2 regions of the Halomonas sp. IOP_6 genome follow, and region 2 is predicted to be linked to the other one. Evidence: predicted binding sites of a transcription regulator. Region 2 holds the regulator's gene; the other holds the start of a gene.
What was found. The regulator PhoB, encoded in region 2, activates phosphate uptake and scavenging genes when phosphate is short. The targets are predictions, from matches to a motif close to TGTCATANNNNTGTCANA.
Positions count from the first base shown of each region.

Region 1: a site for PhoB is predicted at 2,509-2,526, ahead of K7H08_RS11105 (PhoX family protein). Genes of this name have one in related genera too.

Region 1 covers NZ_JAIRBO010000005.1:119,588-129,469, forward strand. The annotation lists gene K7H08_RS11090 (ChuX/HutX family heme-like substrate-binding protein) at 1-53, opposite strand, end outside; gene K7H08_RS11095 (TonB-dependent receptor domain-containing protein) at 85-2,058, opposite strand; gene hemP (hemin uptake protein HemP) at 2,169-2,336, opposite strand; gene K7H08_RS11105 (PhoX family protein) at 2,593-4,728, shown strand; gene K7H08_RS11110 (TetR/AcrR family transcriptional regulator) at 4,791-5,441, opposite strand; gene K7H08_RS11115 (efflux RND transporter periplasmic adaptor subunit) at 5,543-6,703, shown strand; gene K7H08_RS11120 (efflux RND transporter permease subunit) at 6,690-9,788, shown strand; gene K7H08_RS11125 (M15 family metallopeptidase) at 9,861-9,882, opposite strand, start outside.
Region 2 covers NZ_JAIRBO010000004.1:133,316-143,197, reverse strand. The annotation lists gene K7H08_RS09045 (hypothetical protein) at 96-422, opposite strand; gene K7H08_RS09040 (hypothetical protein) at 817-1,119, opposite strand; gene phoR (phosphate regulon sensor histidine kinase PhoR) at 1,401-2,717, opposite strand; gene phoB (phosphate regulon transcriptional regulator PhoB) at 2,720-3,409, opposite strand; gene ubiA (4-hydroxybenzoate octaprenyltransferase) at 3,532-4,422, opposite strand; gene K7H08_RS09020 (chorismate--pyruvate lyase family protein) at 4,457-5,038, opposite strand; gene K7H08_RS09015 (NAD(P)/FAD-dependent oxidoreductase) at 5,126-6,316, shown strand; gene K7H08_RS09010 (HU family DNA-binding protein) at 6,421-6,693, shown strand; gene K7H08_RS09005 (hypothetical protein) at 6,693-7,049, shown strand; gene yccS (YccS family putative transporter) at 7,293-9,524, shown strand; gene recG (ATP-dependent DNA helicase RecG) at 9,540-9,882, opposite strand, start outside.

The sequences.
Region 1 (9,882 bases), on a different contig from region 2:
GCTCGTGCTGCGTCAAAGGCTTCAAGAATTGCGATCTGCTGGGACTCAATCATACGTCACCTCTAGGCTTAACATTGCAAGGAGTTACCACTGCCAGTTGAGGGTGGCGAACAGGCTACGTCCGTCGCCCAGACTGCCATCGGGCCGATACCACACTTTGTCGCCGAGGTTGGCGAGGCGCAGCGCGGTATCAATAGCGGGGGTGATTTGCCAAGCAAGGTGGATATCGTGCAGCCCATAGCCTGGCAGGCGTTCATCGTCGCCCTGTTTGTCGAACGCCTGAGCAAAGCGGCCCTGCCAGCCGATCCGTACAGCGCTGTTATAAAGTGCAACATCACTGCCCAGCGTCATTTCCAGGGGTGTTTGGCTACCCAGAGCCTCACCGCTGTCGCGATCTTTGCCGGATACCTCTGAAAGACCTATGAAGCTGGTTAGCAGCGGGAATGCGCTAGGTTGCCAAGTAAGTCGGGCGTCATAGCCCCATAGCTGAGCACGCTGCACGTTTACGGCTTGAGTTGTGCCCGCCATGATATCGACCTGAGTGTCAATGAAGTCGTCTGCACGAGTGTCGAAGTAGCTGGCGCGCGCCTGCCAGTCGCCCTGGTGCCATACCACACCGCTTTCCCAGGTGCGGCTGGTTTCAGGCGACAGGTTAGGGTTGGGAATCCAGTAGTTGTCGGGCGTACAGAAAAATGGTCCTGCGCAGAAACCGGCAAAGTGGCGCTCGTTAGCGTAAAGCTCGGAAAGACTGGGTGCGCGGAAGGCTTCGGCGTAGCCGGAGAACAGCATCAAGGTGTCGTCGGGCCGCCAGGCAAGGCGGAAGCGCGGCGACACTTGGTCGTGCACGCTGTCGGCATCGTTTTGACCGCTGGAGTCATAGCGGTCGTAGCGAGCGCCTATGCCAACGTCAAACTCCCCCGCGCCGCCTTCAGCCAAGTAGCTACCGGCAGTGAGGGTCGTGTCTAAATATGCCGCTTGGGTATCAATATCTGCGTGGGGGAAACCATTCGCTTCACCGTCAGGCCGTTGGCGAGCCTGCTCCAGCTCTGCGCCAAACACCAGCGTTTGTGAAAGCCAGCCATGGTCGATGCTGTGATAGCCATCGCTCTGCAGGCCGATCCGCTCAAGGGTACGGCTAGCCTGGGGCTCGTCGATATCCTGTTGGCTAAAGGTAAGCTGTGAGGTGATTTCAGTGGCACCACTCGGTTGCCAGCGGTGGCCAAGTTGTACGTTATTACTCTCAACATCACGATCGCGTAATGGGTTGCTAGCGCTGGTGGATAGCTGCTGCGGATTAGCGGGTTGGGTGGCGCGCTCATCATAGTGCTGCCAGCTAATAAACACCCGTTGGTCGTCGCTTGGTTCCCAGCCGCCTTTCAAAAGCAGGCTATTGAGGCTGGCATCTTCTACTGCTTCATCACCGCCCGCGCGACGAATATCGCCGGACTCGCTACGGCCCACAGAAAATAGCCCATCCACTTGCCCATTAGCCGTGTCGCGGCGGCCAAACGCCGTCAGGCTGCCGCGTAGCTCGTCGTTAGCTGTTGCCCCGCCCAGGGAAAGGCGTGCGCCGCTATCTTCACCTGGGGCTAATAGGTCGCTGGCCTCGACACTGGTAAAGCTAACAACGCCGCCCATGGCATTGCTACCGTACAGACTGGAAAGCGAGCCACGGGCAATCTGCACCTCTTGAATCAGCGCTGGGTCGAGGAAGAAGTTGCCCACATGGCCAGTGGAAATATCCTGGCGAACACCGTCCAGGCGCACCAGTACACCATTTCTGCCGAAGCCACGCATACTCAGCGTTTGGCCGTTACGGCGCCCTTGGCCAGCAACATGCAGGCCAGGCTGGCGGCTCAGCACGTCTTCAACGCGGCTCGCGGTGGCAAGCGTTGCATCTTGGCGGTCGATGATGTCGATAATCAGCGGTGCGCGGGACAGATCCGTCGGTGCTCGGGTACCTGTGACTGTGAGGGGGGCTAAGCCCGAGTCATTGGCGTTGGCAGGCAGAAGAGGGAGTAGGGTAAGGCAAAAGCCTAACGTGTGAGTTGGTTTCATGGGCCAGACAGTTCCAGCAGAAAGTGATGGATAATGTTGCTGGCTGGGTGCGATGGGCTACCTGGCTGGCTAAAAGGGTTAGTAGTAGGTAAGTGATTATTTTAAAAGGCTTACGCCGTTAAGATCAGCTTGCCGCTTTTCGTGCGTCGCAGCACATAGCGTCGCTGTTCATGGTGAATAACCAACTGACCGTCTTGATCAAGCAGCGCCTGACTTGTCACTTCGCGAGATGCGCTAGGCGAGCCTTCTGGCGGAACGTCTTTTTTTCTGGGCTGCATGAGAGGTTGTTTCCTGTGGTAATGATAACTATTAGCATTAATTTAGCAGATTTGACTACCTCTCACAACCATCACTCCCAACCTTACCTAACCACCGTGCAGATGCTTAACCAACAGTTTTTAAAGGTGGGGAATCGCTTGCTGATAAACGTTCACCTAACAGTAGAGTGCTCGTCATTACCCTGTCATTTAAATTGATTAGTGTCCTCTTAACATAAAACTAGCGCGTGTTAACCGTGACGAGAGGACTGTTGTCATGAGCAAGGAAATTGAAGATCATCGCCTGTTAAATCAGAGCAGCAACCAGCCGTTTGCGGATGTGTTAGCGCAGCATGTTTCGCGACGAGCGGTAATGCGGGGCGGCTTAGGTTTGGCCGCTGCTTCAATGCTTGGCTTTGGCGGTGCCGCCCAAGCATTGGCTTCAAACGGGGTGCAAAAAACGCCGCTGACGCTGGCGTTTGAGGCGGTTCAAGGATCGCTAACGGATGCTGTCGTAGTGCCTGAAGGCTATGTTGCCCAAGTGCTGGTGCCGTGGGGCACGCCGTTGAACACTGGTGACAGCTGGCAGTCCGACCAGTCAATGACTGCCGAGCGTCAAGCCGCTAGCGTGGGTATGAACCACGATGGCATGGCTAGTTTTGCCCTGGATGCCGATAACGCCTCACGGCGCTTTGTGCTGGTGCTCAACAACGAATATATCGATCAAGCAGCGCTGTGGGCACCTCAAGGTGGCCCGACCAATACGTCAGAAGGCAAGCGACCCGCCGAAGAGTCGCGTACCGAAATCAACGCTCACGGTGTCACCATTGTGGAAGTTGAGAAAGACGCTAACGGACACTGGTCGCATGTGCCTGGCTCCCGCTATAACCGCCGCCTTACCAGCGCGACGGTGATGGAAATGGCTGGCCCAGTGGCGGGCAGTGACTATGTGAAAACGCGCTTCTCACCGGCGGGTGCGCAAACCCGTGGCACCAATAACAATTGTGGTAATGGGTTAACGCCCTGGGGCACTTATATCGCTTGCGAAGAGAACTGGCCCAATGTGTTTGTTAATCACGGCCAACTCTTCCAGGACGATGCGCGGATTGGTATTCCTACCGATAAAAGCCGCTATGGTTGGGATACCTCGGCGGGTGATGCCTCTGAAGAAAGCGATGAATTTGCGCGTTTCGACATCACGCCACGGGGTGAGCGCGCCGAAGATGATTACCGCAATGAAGCGCGCACTTTTGGCTACCAAGTTGAAGTCGACCCCTATAGTGATGCTCACGCGGTAAAACGCACGGCACTTGGCCGTTTCCGTCATGAAGGGTGCTGGCTGGGTAAGCTGGAAGCAGGGCAACCCGTGGTGTACTACTCTGGCCACGACTCCCGCAACGAGTACGTCTATAAGTATGTTTCTGACGCTGCCTGGGACCCCGCCGATGCCAATCGCCCAGGCGAAGCGTATGACCGCCTCGCCATTGGTAGTAAGTATCTGGATAACGGCACCCTCTATGTGGCTCGCTTCAACGCTGATGGCAGTGGTGAGTGGTTGCCGCTAACACCTAGCGCGCAAACACGCGATGGCCGTTCGTTGGCAACGGCTTTGGGGTTGGCAGAAAATGATTTAGCTGGGGTGATTATTAACACCTGTGATGCAGCAGATCTAATGGGAGCGACACCGATGGACCGCCCGGAGTGGGCAACCGTGGATCCTTCCTCTGGCGAGGTGTATCTAACGCTGACCAATAATTCGAAGCGTAGCGAAGAAGCTGCAGCGGCCACTTTCACCAATCAAGGCGATGACATTGCTCAGCTAGGGGTAGGCTATGAGACAGCCCCGGCCAACGCCGTTAATCCACGCGCTAATAACGAAGCCGGTCACATAATCCGCTGGCGTGAAAGCCGCCTGCCGAATGCCTTTCGTTGGGAAGTGTTTGTGTTTGGTGCCGCCACTAATGATGAAGGCAATCATTCTGGCCTGACTGAAATGAACCAGTTTGCCAGCCCCGATGGTCTGTGGTTTGACCAGCGTGATGATGGTCAGGGCATTCTCTGGATACAGACCGATAATGGTTACGAAGGCATTACCGAGTACACCAACGACCAGCTATTAGCCGTGGTGCCTAACAGCCTGGACGAGATTCAGGGTACCGGTCCGGTGATTAACAACAGCAACCAGCAGCAACTGAAACGCTTCGCCGTAGGGCCGAACGGTTGTGAAGTGACCGGCATTTTTGCGACGCCGGACAAAACGGCGCTGTTTATTAATATTCAGCACCCCGGCAACTGGCCCGCGGATGGTAGCGCACTGACCCAAGATGCCACCGCTGAGACCAGTGGCCAAGTACGCCCTCGGGCATCTACCGTTGTTATTCAGAAGCGCGATGGTGGGCCAGTGGGCGTTTAAATTAATAAGTAAGCATTGCGAAAGCCCCGTTTATGACGGGGCTTTTTTGCATACGGGGGCGCTCAATGGTTTCCATACGCTGCCAAAAATACATCCACGGCGCTGCTGATCTGACGATGAATTTCTTCATCGCTGGGGAGCTGGCGAACCCCCATACGCACCTCCATAACCAACATGCCTTGCCACATGCTACAGAGTTGGTCGGCGGCTAGTGTGGGTGCGTTAAGTGTTAAATGCCCGGCGCGGGCTAGCCCCTCAAGCTTTTCCTGCAGCCACTTTTTAGTGGCCCAGGGGCCTGCTTCGAAAAAGGCCAGAAGCAGTTCGGGGTACTGATTTCCCTGTGCACTCATGACGCGCTCAACGGCTAACACGTGGGGCTCCAACAAAAAGCGCACGAGGCTTGTGCCGACTTCAATCAGTGACTGACGCACGGCTTCATGAGTGTCGGGAAGCTGTTCTAGACCATGACGAATGAGGGCGGTTTCACGCTGAATGACGTTGCCAAATAGCGCTTCTTTGGTTGCAAAATGGCCGTACACAGTCACTTTGGAAACACCCGCTTCACGGGCAACGGCTTCCATGGTCACCCCTTCGAGCCCAAAGCGAAAAAATAGGCAGGCCGCCGCGTCTAGCATCGCGTTGTGCTTAGCCATATCTTTGGGGCGACCGGCGCTGCGTTTTTTGTCAGGCGGTAAAGGTTGCGAGTCCGTCATTCCGTAAAATCCGTGCCTATCGAATAAATAAATATTGAACGCTGCCGTACACATATTATAGTGAACCGTATCGTTCAAGAATAAACCATTTCGAGGCCATTATGGACACGTCCTTCAATACTTCCTGGCGCCACCGGAGTCGTGGCACGTTGGCGGCCTTAATTATGATGAGTGTTACGGTAGTTACGGTGGTTGCGCTTACTAGCCAGCACAGTCGTGCCCAGTTGGCCAACCAGCAAGAAACTGATAACGCTTTGTTGCAAGTGGTTACGCAGTCTCTTGCCCACTCCGAACAGCTGGAGCGGGACGTGCGCTTAACGGGGCGAGTGGTTGCACGTCAGTCAGTGTCGCTTGCCTTTGAACCCGCTGGCCGTGTTAGCGAGGTGTTGGCTGATAGGGGGAGTGCGGTTGAGCAGGGCGATGTGCTAGCGACACTGGATACCCGTCGTCTTGAAAGCCGTTTGGCAGAAGTGGCCGCACGCAGTGAGGAAGCCCGCGCCGGTCTGGCTTTTGCTCAGCGCCAAGAAGAGCGTGAAGCGCAGCTTAATCAAAGTAATTTTGCCAGCCGTACGACGTTGGACCAAGCACGCACGGATCGGCTCACGCTTCAAGCTCGCCTTGCGGCACTGGCGGCTGAACGAGACAGCCTTACTGCTGATCTTGAGGACAGCACGTTAAAAGCGCCCTTCGCTGGACGCGTTATTGAACGTCATGTCAGCGTTGGTAGTTTAGTGACGAGCGGTACCGCCGCGTTTGAGCTTATCGATGTTGAGCAACTGGAAGCGCATCTAGGATTGCCTGCTCGGTTAGCGTCGACGTTTACACCAGGCGAGACGGTCACACTCAACGTTAATCACCACGCTATTGGCGGTAAGGTGCGTGCTCGGCTACCCCATATTGACAGCGACAGTCGCACGCAGACGCTGGTTGTCTCGCTTGACGCCTCAAACAGCGCGGTGCCTGGTGACCTCGTTGAACTTAGCTACGCAGTGGTAGAGCCTGCCAGTGGCTATTGGGTGCCGCTAGATGCCTTACGTGCTGCCGAGCGAGGATTGTGGAACGTACTGGTGGCAGTGCCGCTGGAAGAGGGGCATTTTCGTGTGGCACGGGCGAGCGTGGAATTACTGCACACTGAAGGCGATCAAGCCTTTGTGCGCGGAACCCTTGAGCCAGGAATAAGGATAATTACTAGCGGCATTCACCGCATCACCCCTGGGCAGCAGGTCACCCTCAGCGAGGATATGGCTTATGCAGCGCATTGAGTGGTTATTTAATCGCCGTTTAGTGGCACTAACCTTGGGGTTGCTGGTTGTGGCTGGGCTATCGGCTATTCAAACGCTTCCTCGGGCAGAAGACCCTCATCTGATTGCGCGTATGGCTACCGTGCTTGCGCCGTTTCCTGGTGCTACGCCTGAGCAGGTTGAAGCGCTGGTAGCGCGGCCTATTGAAAACGAGTTGCGCACTATTTCAGAAATCCAAGTGCTTGAATCTACGTCGCGCCAGGGCATCGCTGTTATCAGTCTTGAATTAGAAGACGCGGTTATTGATGTCACCCCTGTGTGGAGCCGAGTACGAGATAAATTAGGCGATATCGCGCCAACCTTGCCAGCCGGTGTGCAAACACCAGAGCTGCTGGATGACCGCGGTTACGCCTTTAGCATGGTGGCTGCCCTGCGCTGGACACTAGATTCTTCGCCCAACCCACAGTTGATGGAGCGCTACGCCGAACGCCTAGAAGACCAGTTTAGGCGTGTTGCAGGCACGGAGTACACCCATCTGTTTGGTGTCGCAGGGGAGCAGGTCGAGGTCATGGTCGACCCCTTAGAGCTAAATGCGTTGGGGCTTTCCGTAGGCCAATTGGCCGCCGCCATTGAAGCAAGTGATGGCCGCCGCACGGCAGGCGAAGTGGTCACTCAAGGCCATCGGCTAACGGTCGGGCTGAGCGGTGAATTTGATACGTTGGACAGGTTGCGCGATGTCGACGTGGCTATCCGGCAGGGCCAAACGGTTAGGCTAGGTGAGATTGCCGAGCTGCGCCGCGGCGTGCAGGACCCGCCCGCCGCCATGGCGCTGCTTAACGGCGAACGAGCCGTGTTTGTGGGTGCCCGTATGGCTCCCGGCCAGCGTATTGATGTTTGGGTTGAACGGGCTCAGCAACAACTCATGGCGTTTGCTGACGAGCTGCCCGTGGGCCTTGATGTTGAAGTGGTGTTTGAACAAGCCAGTTACACCAATCAGCGCTTAAGCGATGTCGCTAGCAGCCTGCTGATAGGGTTAGTGCTGGTAGTGGCTATTCTGTTTTTAAGCATGGGCTGGCGCTCGGCGATCACCGTGGGGCTAGCGATTCCCGCCACGGCGCTGCTCACGTTGGCGTTTTTCAAGCCACTGGGTATTGATATCCACCAAATGAGCATTACCGGCATTATTGTGGCGCTGGGGTTAATGGTGGATAACGCCATTGTCATGACCAACGCCCTTCGTGAGCGCTTCTTGCAAGGGGACTCAGTGATTGCCGCGACCCGAGATGCCTTGCGCCATTTAGCCGTGCCGTTACTCGCCAGCACCCTGACGACCATTCTGGCGTTTATGCCAATTGTGCTAATGCCGGGGCCCGCCGGAGAGTTCGTAGGACCGCTAGCCATGGCCGTTATTGTAGCGCTGGTGAGTTCTTACTTGGTATCGCTGCTGTTAGTGCCAGCGCTCTCTCCGATGCTGCTGGCCAGCGTGGCGAAGAAACCGTCAGGCTCACAAGATAACGTGGTCAAGCGTGGTTTTCGGCGTGCCGTACGTAGCTCGCTGCGTCATCCGGTGGCTGCCATGATCATTACCTTATGCGTGCCTGTGAGTGGCATCGCGCTAATGCCAACGTTAGACGTCGCGTTTTTTCCACCGGCAGACCGTGACCAATTCCACATTGAAGTACGCTTGCCACCGGCTAGCAGCATCGCCAATACCGCTGCGTTGGCCGATGAAGCCGTAACCCTTATCCGAGAGCTGCCGGGCATCAAACGAGTATCTGCATTTATCGGCGAAAGCGCCCCGATGATGTACTACAACGTATTGACCAATGAGGATAACAACCCGGCGTTTTTACACTTGATTGTCGATGCCGAGTCGTTAGCGGTGACTAACCAGCGGGTGCCAATGCTGCAGCAAGTGCTTGATCAACACTTTCCGCAGGCGCAAAGCGTGGTGCGTAAGTATGAGCAGGGGCCTCCGTTTAAAGCACCGATTGAGCTACGGGTCTATGGCGATGACTTGGACATACTGTCATCGCTGGGGCTTGAACTCGCGAATCTAATGCATCAGTTGCCGCAGGTGACCCATGTGCGCGCAGGTATGCAGCGCGACCTGCCCAGGCTAACGCTGGATATCGACCAAACGGCGCTTCACGATGCAGGTTTAACGCCACAACGCCTAGCGGAACAGGTTGGTGCTGCACTGTCCGGCCAGTCTGCAGGCATGCTGCTGGAAGATACTCAGCAGCTCCCTGTTCGGGTACGGTATGTGGGTGAGTGGCGCACCGACGCTGAACAACTTGCCGCGCTGCGCTTAGTCAGCGATAGCGTCGCAGAGGGGTTGCCGCTAGCGGCAGTGGCGGAGGTATCGCTAACGCCAGCCTGGAGCGTGATTACTCGCCGTAATGCTGAACGGGTGCAGCTAGTACAAGGCTACTTGGTGGCCGATGCGCTGCCGGCAGTTTCCATGGCACAGCTAGAGGACGCGTTGCAGAACGCGCTCAATGCAGGAGAAATTCACCTCCCTTCTGGCTATCGCATTGAAACCGGTGGTGAGGCCGCCGAACGCAACGAAGCCGTGGGTAACCTGCTGGCCTCGGTGATACTGTTGGTGATTGCCATGGTGGCAACGGTCGTGCTGGCGTTTAATTCCTTTCGCCGCGCTGCCATTGTGTTTATTGCCGGTGCCCAGGCGATGGGCATGGGCATTGTAGCGCTGCTGCTCAGTGGTCATGCATTCGGTTTTGTCATTATTGTCGGCATTATGGGGCTTGTGGGTGTGGCGATTAATGCCACTATTATCATCATTGCTGCGTTTGACGACGATGAAGCGGCACGCCAAGGCGATATCGATGCCATGTTAGCGGTCATTAGCGGCCCCACTAGTCGTCATATTATCTCAACGACGATCACCACTTTTGCCGGATTAATTCCATTGATGATGGCGGCAGGTGGATTGTGGCCACCTTTCGCGCAAACCGTCGGATTTGGACTGCTTTTGGCAACGCTGGTGTCGTTTTTCTTTACTCCAGCGCTTTATCGGCTTTGGGTAGCAAGAGCAAACTCGTCTATCGGTAGCAAGCATGCGGTAGCGGGAAACGCAATCTGAGCATCCTTGCTAAGGTGGTGTGAGTTCTAGGCGACGATGCCCTTTACCTGGAGTGGCATCGTGCCTAGTCAACTACAGCTGTCGGCGCCAGCGA
Region 2 (9,882 bases):
GATCAATCGATAATCGTCTTAACCATAAAAACCCCGTCAAAGCGGGGTTTTTACTAAAAAACTTATTTGTCACTCACTTTTAACCACAGCCTTCTTTACCAGCGTGTACTGCTACCCTCTTCACGGTTGAGTTCTTCAGCGTGATATCCTGCTCTATCTTTAGCTTTAGAGTCATCATCGGTTGTGCTGGAACGGCTTGAGGGAGTGTATATCAGAGTATTGTCATTGTCGTTAATCAGATCCTTAGCTGAATAGGTCGCAGGGCCCGATGTGTTACGAGATTGAGGCTGAATAATTTCTTGGTTATCAGCACGCTCTTGGTTCAACTCAATGGAAGATTGCGCAAATGCCATTGGGCTTGCGATAAGGCCCAGCGAGAGGCCCAAAACTGAAGTATTTTTAACAAATGATTTCAACAACATAAATAAAAGCTCCTTACTACATGGAGCAACCGACAATGTAATGATACAAGGTACCCTTTTTTGCCAGTCGCTGAACGTGTCATCTGAATAATTGCATTTCTAATACCAAGAAACAGTGGGCAATGTAACAATGATTATACTATACACAAAAAATTAGACCCCACCGAAGTGGGGTCTTGAGCACTCTTAGTATCGCGATACGTAACGCTAGCTTCCTATCCGTTTGAGGGGCTCCAACCTTGGAATTAACCCTAACTAGCGTGTTGACCGTCGAAAGATTCAATCCTTGAATCTAGGAGCATCCATGCGATTTGACATCCTTGCCTCTGAATAGCTCATCCATAAGCGTAAGAGTTATAATACCTTTTGAAAAGATATGTAACCAAAGTTAATGTTACATGCCGCTATTTTCTTCAGGCAACTCATCTGTGCTGTCATAGCCGGACTCTGAATCGTCCTGGCTCGTTGAACTAGGATTCATGTCGCTGGCGTTATCACCTTCGTCATGGGTCAAATCTTGGCTGTCATAATCACTTGAATCTGTTGTGCTTCCAGGCTGAGAATCGACAGGCTGTTCATCTGGGGAAATATTGTTTGCTGGATCCGCTGGCTCTTGAGCAAATACCGCAGGGCTAGCAACCAGACCAAACGCTACACTTAAAATACCAGCTTTCTTGAGTAATTCCTTGGACATCATATTCCATCTCCTCGATCGCTGTTCAATACTGCTAAATGGTAAGAAAGACTGCCTTTCGGCTTACCAGTTCCTGTGGTTTTCTCTCTTATTTAAGACACTGCAGATGCCATGCCAAAAAGCAAAAAATAATAAAAAAACGTTAATAAACATTAATTTATATATTTTAAGAAATAAATAAGACGTTTAGAATCTTTCAACTTAGGCAGGAAAAGTGGCTACAAATGGCACATGAGCATTATTTGACCATACTTACATGACACCGTGACACACTTATACAACATCTAGACAGCATTGCGCGGTATGGACTCGTCTTCGACAACGCGTGATGGCGGAAAAACACAGCGAAAGAGAGCCCCTTCGCCAGGGTGGGATTCAATTTGTAGCAGTGCATCATGTCTCAGCAGCACATGTTTCACAATCGCTAGACCAAGGCCCGTTCCACCGGTAGCCGTACTGCGACCTTTATCAACACGATAAAAACGCTCGGTTAAACGCGGAATGTGGACAGGATCTATTCCTTCGCCGTCGTCGTCGACTTCAATACAAGCACTGCCATTCGGCATGGTTTTCCAGCGAAGTGTTATCTGACTACCCTCTGGCGTATACCGCACAGCGTTAAACACTAGGTTTGAAATCGCACTATGCAGTTCTTGCTCGCTGCCAATGAGCCGCGCATCACTTTCAAGCACGACTTGGACATTGTGCTGTTGATTAGAGAGCGCTAGCGCATCGCGGCGAATACTGTCGAGCATCGGCCCTAACACCAGCGCATGATGATCCTCGCCACCTTGGTCAATTTCTAACCGAGAGAGCAGTAGCAGATCATTTACTAAGTTTTGCATACGCTTCGTCTGCTCTTCCATTTGAGCAATACCTCGGCCCAAACGTGGTGGAAGTTGCTCTTTCAAGTCGCCGTAAGTTTCTAAATAACCCGTCAGTACTGTTAGCGGCGTGCGCAGCTCATGGGAAACATTGGCGACAAAATCACGACGCATCTGCTCTAGGCGATGCAAACGGGTAATGTCTCGCGCCATTACCAAGCGTTCATCATCACCATAGAGTGTAATTTGATATTGCAGGATACGCCGTTCATCGATGGGCGACGTTAAGGTCAGCGGCTCACCGTATTTACGCGCATTAAAGTAGCTGATAAATCGAGGATCACGAAGCAGGTTGGTAATATGCTGGCCACGGTCGTGGGCCGTTTGTAAGCCCAGCATTTCGGTCGCAGCACTGTTCCACCATTCTAAGTCACCATGTCGATCTAGCATAACGACACTGTCACGCATCGCTTCGGATGATTCCTGGATACGTGCAAGGGTGGCACGTAAGCGATTCTGGGTAATCCGTTGGCTCTTTTGGTAGCGATACAAGCGATCAAAAAGTTCGCCCCACATACCGCTTGCAGCAGGGGGTTCATCATGAGGGTGGAGCGTTAACCACTTAAAGAGTGCACGCAGTTGGCGCAGTTGATAAACCAAGCAAACGGCAAGGCCTGCAGCAACCCCAAGCCCTGGCATACCTAGCAACCATCCGAGACAAGCCCCCAGGGCAGCTAACCATGCAATCCGCCATAGTTCTCGGCTCCACAGGCGCACCGTTACACCCGCGCGGAAAAACGGTACCCAGTGCCTCTCACCGTTTGAATGAGACTCTGGTGAGCTTCCCCTAAGGCCTTACGTAGACGTCGGATGTGAACATCTACCGTCCGCTCTTCAACGTATACGTTACCACCCCACACTTGATCGAGCAGTTGGCTACGTGTATAGGCGCGCTCTTGGTGCGTCATGAAAAACTGCAGCAGGCGGTACTCCGTCGGCCCCATTTCTAACGCCTTACCGTAAGCACTCACACGATGGCTCACTGGGTCTAATAGCAAGCCATTAATTTCAATAGGATCTTCGACACCACGGGGGGTAGTACGTCGCAATACTGCTTTTAAGCGAGCCACCAGTTCGCGGGGAGAGAAAGGCTTGGTGATATAGTCATCCGCCCCGGCCTCAAGTCCTTGAATCTTGTTATCTTCTTCGCCTTTAGCGGTCAGCATAATGATAGGCACTTCGGCAGTGGCTTCTTCACGCTTTAAGCGCCTTGCAAGCTCAATACCACTGGTGCCCGGCATCATCCAATCCAGCAAAAGCAGATCTGGCTGGTGGTCAACCATCATCGCGTGGGCATCCTGGGCGTTATCCGCTTCAAGCACGCGATAGTCAGCCATTTCCAGCGCCACTGCGATCATCTCGCGAATAGGCGCCTCATCATCGACAATCAAAACGGTCTTGGCGGTCATTCCAGGGCCTCACGGTGTTCAATGAAAACTAATTTAAAAAAATAGTTCAAAAAAACAGTTCAAAGACATGTCAGTGACGATAACACCATGACTTGATGACAATTCTATGACATAGAGGATATTTAGCCAGTTATTGGCCACCAACTTAGTGCAATACCTGCAAAAATTAACAAGCCTGACCAATGATTATTAAGAAATGCCTGGAAGCAGCGGTCGCGCTCACGGCCAGCAATTAATCGTTGTTGGTGGACAAACGTGGCAGCCATAGCGGCTAGCCCAAGCCAGAAAAAGCCACCTAAACCAACACGCCATCCTACCCAGGCAAGTAGTCCAAGTGCCGCCACTTGCAGCACACCAATTATCAGACGATCAGCGCTACCAAACAGCACCGCGGTAGATTTGATACCAATTTTTAGGTCATCGTCGCGGTCAACCATGGCGTATTGAGTATCGTAGGCAACGGTCCACAGCACATTAGCACTAAACAATAGCCATGCTTCAAACGGTACATGACCCAATACCGCACCGAATGCCATGGGGATCGCCCAAGAGAATGCAGCCCCCAGCACCACCTGAGGTAAATGGGTGTAGCGCTTCATAAACGGATAAATGAACGCTAATACAACACCACCTATCGACAACAGCACCGTAAACCAATTGGTCAATAGCACTAAAATGAAAGCAGTGGCTACCAGCGCTATAAACAGCAACTGCGCCTCGGCTTCACTGATACGACCAGTGGCTAGAGGACGATGTTTAGTGCGCTTTACATGGCCATCGAAATGACGATCAGCATAATCATTAACCACGCAGCCCGCAGCGCGCATAACATAAACGCCAGCAATAAAGATCAGCAGAACATTCCGTCCAGGCACGCCCTCTGCCGCTATCCACAAAGCCCACAAGGTGGGCCACATCAATAGCCAAGTACCAATCGGGCGATCCAACCGCATTAAATGTAAAAAATCAGCCACTCGAGCCCACCCCGTTGGCCTCAACAGAGAACGGTCCATGCTTACCTCTCAAAAAGAAAACGCTGGCGATAGCCTAGCGCGAAGACAGGGCAAGATCATCTGCCATGGTTGATAAAAAGTATTCCTGCACTAACAGCGACAGCCCACTGTGCTGAAACACTGAGCGCCGACCCCATACGCTATCTAAAAGCGACGCAGAGTGTTCCGCGACAAAGCGTGGCTGATGGCGAGTGGCGTAGAGTGGCCCGCGCACCAAGTCAGGTTGTTGAAACAGCCAGCTGCCTAGTGAACGCTCGCCAAGCCCTTCTAACCCCTTACCTTGTAATTGACTAAGTGGCGCTACCGAGCGTGCTACTACCCAGGGCTTATCACCTACACACAACGCTACTTCCCTCAGCCATGCATAGCGGCGCGGTTCAATTCCCAGCGCTAGCGCTTCGTCCCGCAGAGGTAAGCCAATCGTTTGACGTAACAATTGCACCCGAAACGCGTTTGTGCCGCCTGCGATGGTTAACCGCGTCGTTAAGGAGTCCGTCGATGCCACCCACTGCCACCACGAAGCGCTCATTGCAGGGCGAGCCGCAGCAACAGGGAGCCAGTGAGGAAATAGTCGATGAGGAAATAGGGAAGCTTGCCGAACAGTAGGGGCGATCACCAAAGTCTCCAAGGCGGTCAATACACAGAAAGCTAGTGTAACATGGTGACCTCACAGGCTTTTGTTCTGCCGACTTTTGGTGACTGCATGCCCTCACACGAGATATCGCTATATTCCCATTCGACACTGATTATTATTGGCACCGGTATGGCGGGGATTGGCCTTGCGCGCGCCCTACGCCGACAGGGTGATACACGTGCCATTACCCTTATTAGTGCCGATAGTGGCGATGATTACAGTAAACCGCTGCTTTCTACAGGCTTTGCGAAACGCTTAACGCCAGACCAACTCGCCCAACGTGACGCCAGCAGCGTCGCAGAAGAACTGGACGCTGAGTTAATTACCCACACCCAGGTCGCACATCTGCATGTGGATAACCAACGCGTAGAACTCAGTAATGGCCAACAGCTCCACTACGACGATCTGGTGTTAGCCACTGGAGCGGCTCCCCATAGGCCGTTCAGCGTGCCCGAAAGTGTCGCCAAACGATGCTTCACCATTAACGACTTAGACGAGTATCGCCGCTTTTATGCCGCATTAGGAGCAACGCCTACTAAACGTGTCGCAGTTGTCGGTGCTGGGCTGGTGGGCTGCGAGTTCGCCAATGATCTCCATGCTGGCGGCCACCAAGTCACTCTCATTGCGCCAGAAAGTACACCGCTGCAACGTCTGCTCCCCGAACCGCTCGGCCAGGCACTGGCTGATGCTTTCCAAGAGGCAGGCATCCAACTTTCCTTAGGACATAACCTGACAACACTGGCACTTAACGTAGATGACGCGCTATCACTTCGTCTTGATAATGGCGACCTTTATGCTGCCGACATCGCGTTACTCGCCACTGGCTTAGTTCCGCGCACTCAACTTGCCGAAGCAGCCGGGCTGGCGGTTAGCCCTCGCGGTATTGTGGTTGACCGCCAGTTACGCACCTCTCGACCGAACATATTTGCGTTGGGCGATGTGGCTTGCGTTGAGGGAGTTAACGCTATGTACGTGCAGCCCCTGCAGGCGAGCGTAAAAGCGCTGGCGTCAACCCTCGCCGGAAAACCAACCAGCGTCAGCTTTGGGGCGTGGCCCGTCATTGTGAAAACGCCATTACTACCCGTGGTTGCCTACCCACCGGTAACCACACCAGCACGGTGGAGAATTGAGGGAGAAGGCGGTGAAATGACAGCGATTGCTGAAAATAAAGACGGTCGTTTGATTGGATTTGCGTTGACAGGCAGCTGCGTGAGAAGGAAAGTGGAGCTTTCCAGAGTAGCACCTGCGCTGCTAGGCTGATTTTCGCCGCCTTAGCGACTAGGCTAAAAAAGTTAACCAGCTGGGCAGTGCTTCTAACAACACAGATGAACTTACGCTTGATTTTCACATAGGGAGATACCTTTATGCGCAAACCTGAACTCGCCGCCGCAATTGCTGAAAGCGCTGATCTATCCAAAGACAAAGCTGGCCAAGTCCTGAACGTTATCTTGGACGAAATCACTAACAGCGTTGCCAAAGGCGAAGATGTCGCTCTGATTGGCTTTGGAACGTTTACCGTGCGCCAGCGTGCCGCACGTACTGGTAAAAACCCGCAAACTGGCGCGCCTTTACAGATTCCCGCCAGTAAAAACGTTGCGTTCAAGCCGGGCAAAGCGCTTAAGGACGCCGTTTCCTAATGAAACTCAAGCTGACGCTGTGGCTACTGAGCTTACTGCTTAAAAGAGCCCTGCGACGCAAGCCGCGCTTTCGCGAGCAACTTGAGCGAATGCGCGGTCTGGACTGGGGCGTTGCCACGGAAGACCTTAGTATTGCCCGGTATTATCGAATGACCTCGAAAGGCATTGATACCGGCAAAGGACTACCCGTTGACCTAGACCTTGAGCTTCGTTTTCGCGATCAGGATGCCGCGTTGAAAATCCTTAAAAAGCCGACGCAACAGGCATTTCTAGATGGCATGGTAGCCGGTGAAGTCCGCCTAGTGGGCGACTCCGCCGATATGAACAAGCTTCAAAAGCTACTGAAAAATATGTAATAACTAACCCGCCACCTCAAGGTGGCGGGTTCCTTCCTAAGATTTCTCTTATTGCCCCTGCTATCTTTCAGACTAGGCTCTCACTGACCAGCCCCTCGCTGCCAAGCATCACGCTTGCTCGGTTACGTTTTGTATAGCCATTGAGCACAGCCGTTGAAAACAGCGGGTAAAGACAAGCACACACTCTTCCCTCTATACTAAGCATTAAACTAAAGTCTAAAAAAGCGACCCATTAGAGACTCTATGCCTATTTCATTGCCCCTGCGGCGTCTATGGACCCTGGACAAGTTCGCCTACAGCCTGCGCGTGTTTATCGCGTTCAGCGGGGCGCTGCTGTTTAGCGGTTTGGCAGGAGACATCGCGCTGGTGATTCCGCTGTTCTTAGGCATTATTGCGAGCGCTCTTTCTGAAACTGATGACAGCTGGCAGGGGCGCTTACAGGCGCTGGTGGTGACACTTGCTTGCTTTGCATCGGCGTCGTTTGTCGTGCAGTGGCTTTTCCCCTGGCCGTGGCTGTTTGCAGTTGGGCTGGCGGTTTCTACCTTCACCTTAATTATGCTGGGTGCCATTGGTCAGCGGTACGCGACCATTGCGTCAGGCACGTTAATCCTGTCGATCTACTCAATGATCAACATTGAACAGCACGGTGGCGTGGATGAAGACGTGGCTTCCAGGCAGTTGCTGCTGCTTGCAGGAGCCGCGTGGTATGGGGTTATCTCAATCCTATGGTGCGCCCTTTTTTCGCGCCAGCCAGTTAAACAAAGTATGGCGCGGGTATATAAAGCGCTAGGTGAGTTTTTAATCTTGAAGTCTGCGCTGTTTGAGCCTGTTCGTGGGGTCGATCTAGAGGCGCGCCGCGTGGCGCTAGCCAGGCAAAACGGCAAGGTAGTCGATGCACTCAACCAAGCAAAAGAAATGATTTTCCGCCGCTTAGAAGGGCAACGTGGCAGCCGTAAGCTAAATCGCTATCTACAGATTTACTTTATCGCCCAGGATATACACGAGCGGGCAAGCTCTACCCACTACCCCTATAGCGCGCTCACCGAAGCGTTTTTTCACCATGACGTTCTGTTTCGTTGCCAGCGACTCTTAGACCAGCAAGGCCGCGCCTGCCGCCAGCTAGCCAAATCGCTGTTGCTTAACCGTCCCTTTGGTCATGAACAGAGTGAGCAGGCGCTGGCCGATCTACGCGCTTCTATCGACAACTTAAGCGAGCACGGTAAGCCGGAATGGCGTCCGCTTATGCACCCGCTCAATGCACTTGCCGATAACTTGTCTATCCTGGAAGCTCAGATTGCCAGTGCTAACAACCCAGATACCGACGATGATCGTCGTGATAGTTCGCTTTACGACCGCTCCCCCTCTAGCGTGCTAGAAGCGTGGAGACGCGTTCAGCTAAATTTGACGCTGGGTTCGCCCACGTTTCGCCATGCGGTGCGCTTATCCACCGCGCTGTTAGTAGGCTATGGGCTGCTCCAGTGGCTTGACCCTGAACAGGGGTTTTGGATTTTACTCACCACGCTGTTCGTCTGCCGTCCGAACTTTGCCACCACGCGTCGTTTTCTTTCACAGCGCATCTTCGGCACGGTGCTTGGCCTCATTGCAGGTTGGGCATCCATTAGTTTGTTCCCCCAAGCCAGCATACAAAGCATGATTGCGGTGGCTGCGGGCGTTTGTTTTTTTGCCAACCGCGAGCGTCACTACGTTATCGCCACCGCCTCAATCACACTGCTGGTACTGTGCAGCTTTAACCAGGTCGGCGACGGTTTTAATCTGATCTTACCTAGGCTATTGGATACCTTGGTGGGTTCGTTGATTGCCGGGCTAGCGGTATTTTTTATTCTGCCTGACTGGCAAGGGCGTCGGCTGTACCGGGAGGCCGCAAAAGTCCTCACCAACCACCGCCGTTATTTAGATGAAATCGTTCACCAGTATGAAGAGGGAAAGCAGGACGATTTGGCTTACCGGTTAGCCCGCCGCAATGCCCACAATGCCGATGCAGCGCTCTCAACACTGCTAACCAATATGCTCCACGAGCCAGGGCACTATCGCAAACAGGACGCCGACAGCGGCCTACGCTTTCTAGTGCTGTCTAACACGCTGCTAAGCCACTTATCTGCCCTTGGCGCTCACCGCCATCAGTTGGCTGAAGATGAGGACGACGCCGCCTTAGTGCCCCTTGCCAAGCGCATCAGCGAGCTGCTGGAGCAACTGGCAGAACAACTCAACAAGCGCCAGCCCGTGACGCCCTTGGCTGATCAAGTCAACGACCTACTCGCGCAGCTAGAGCAGAATGCCTCAGATTCCTTCGATAAGAAGGGCTCAGAGGGAGACGAAAACGCCATTGCCCTTTACCGTCCCATCCAAAGCCAGCTACGCCTGATTGCCGCACAGCTAGGGCCCCTTGGTGAAGCCGCCAACCGCTTAACGGAGACACCAGTAGAGAATCATCAAGAAGCGAGCACCGCAGCTTAAGCGTTGTATCACTCCCTACACCTGCCCGTAGCGCCCGGCGGCTTCGCCTAGCCAGCGCCGCACTAATACGGCGGTGACCTCAGTGTTGCCTTGAAGCGCCTGGGCCAGGGCAGTGACGCGCTCTAGCTGGTCGGCGTCACGCTCAAGATCAGCAATTTTCATCTGAGCAAGACCGGTTTGGCGAGTGCCGAGCACTTCCCCGGGACCACGAATTTCCAAGTCCTTTTCGGCAATACGGAAACCGTCGGTCGTTTCACGCATTACTCCCAGGCGCTCCCGAGAGCTTTTCGAAAGCGGCGGGTGGTAAAGCAGCACACAGAAGCTTTCCGTGCTGCCGCGCCCTACTCGACCGCGCAGC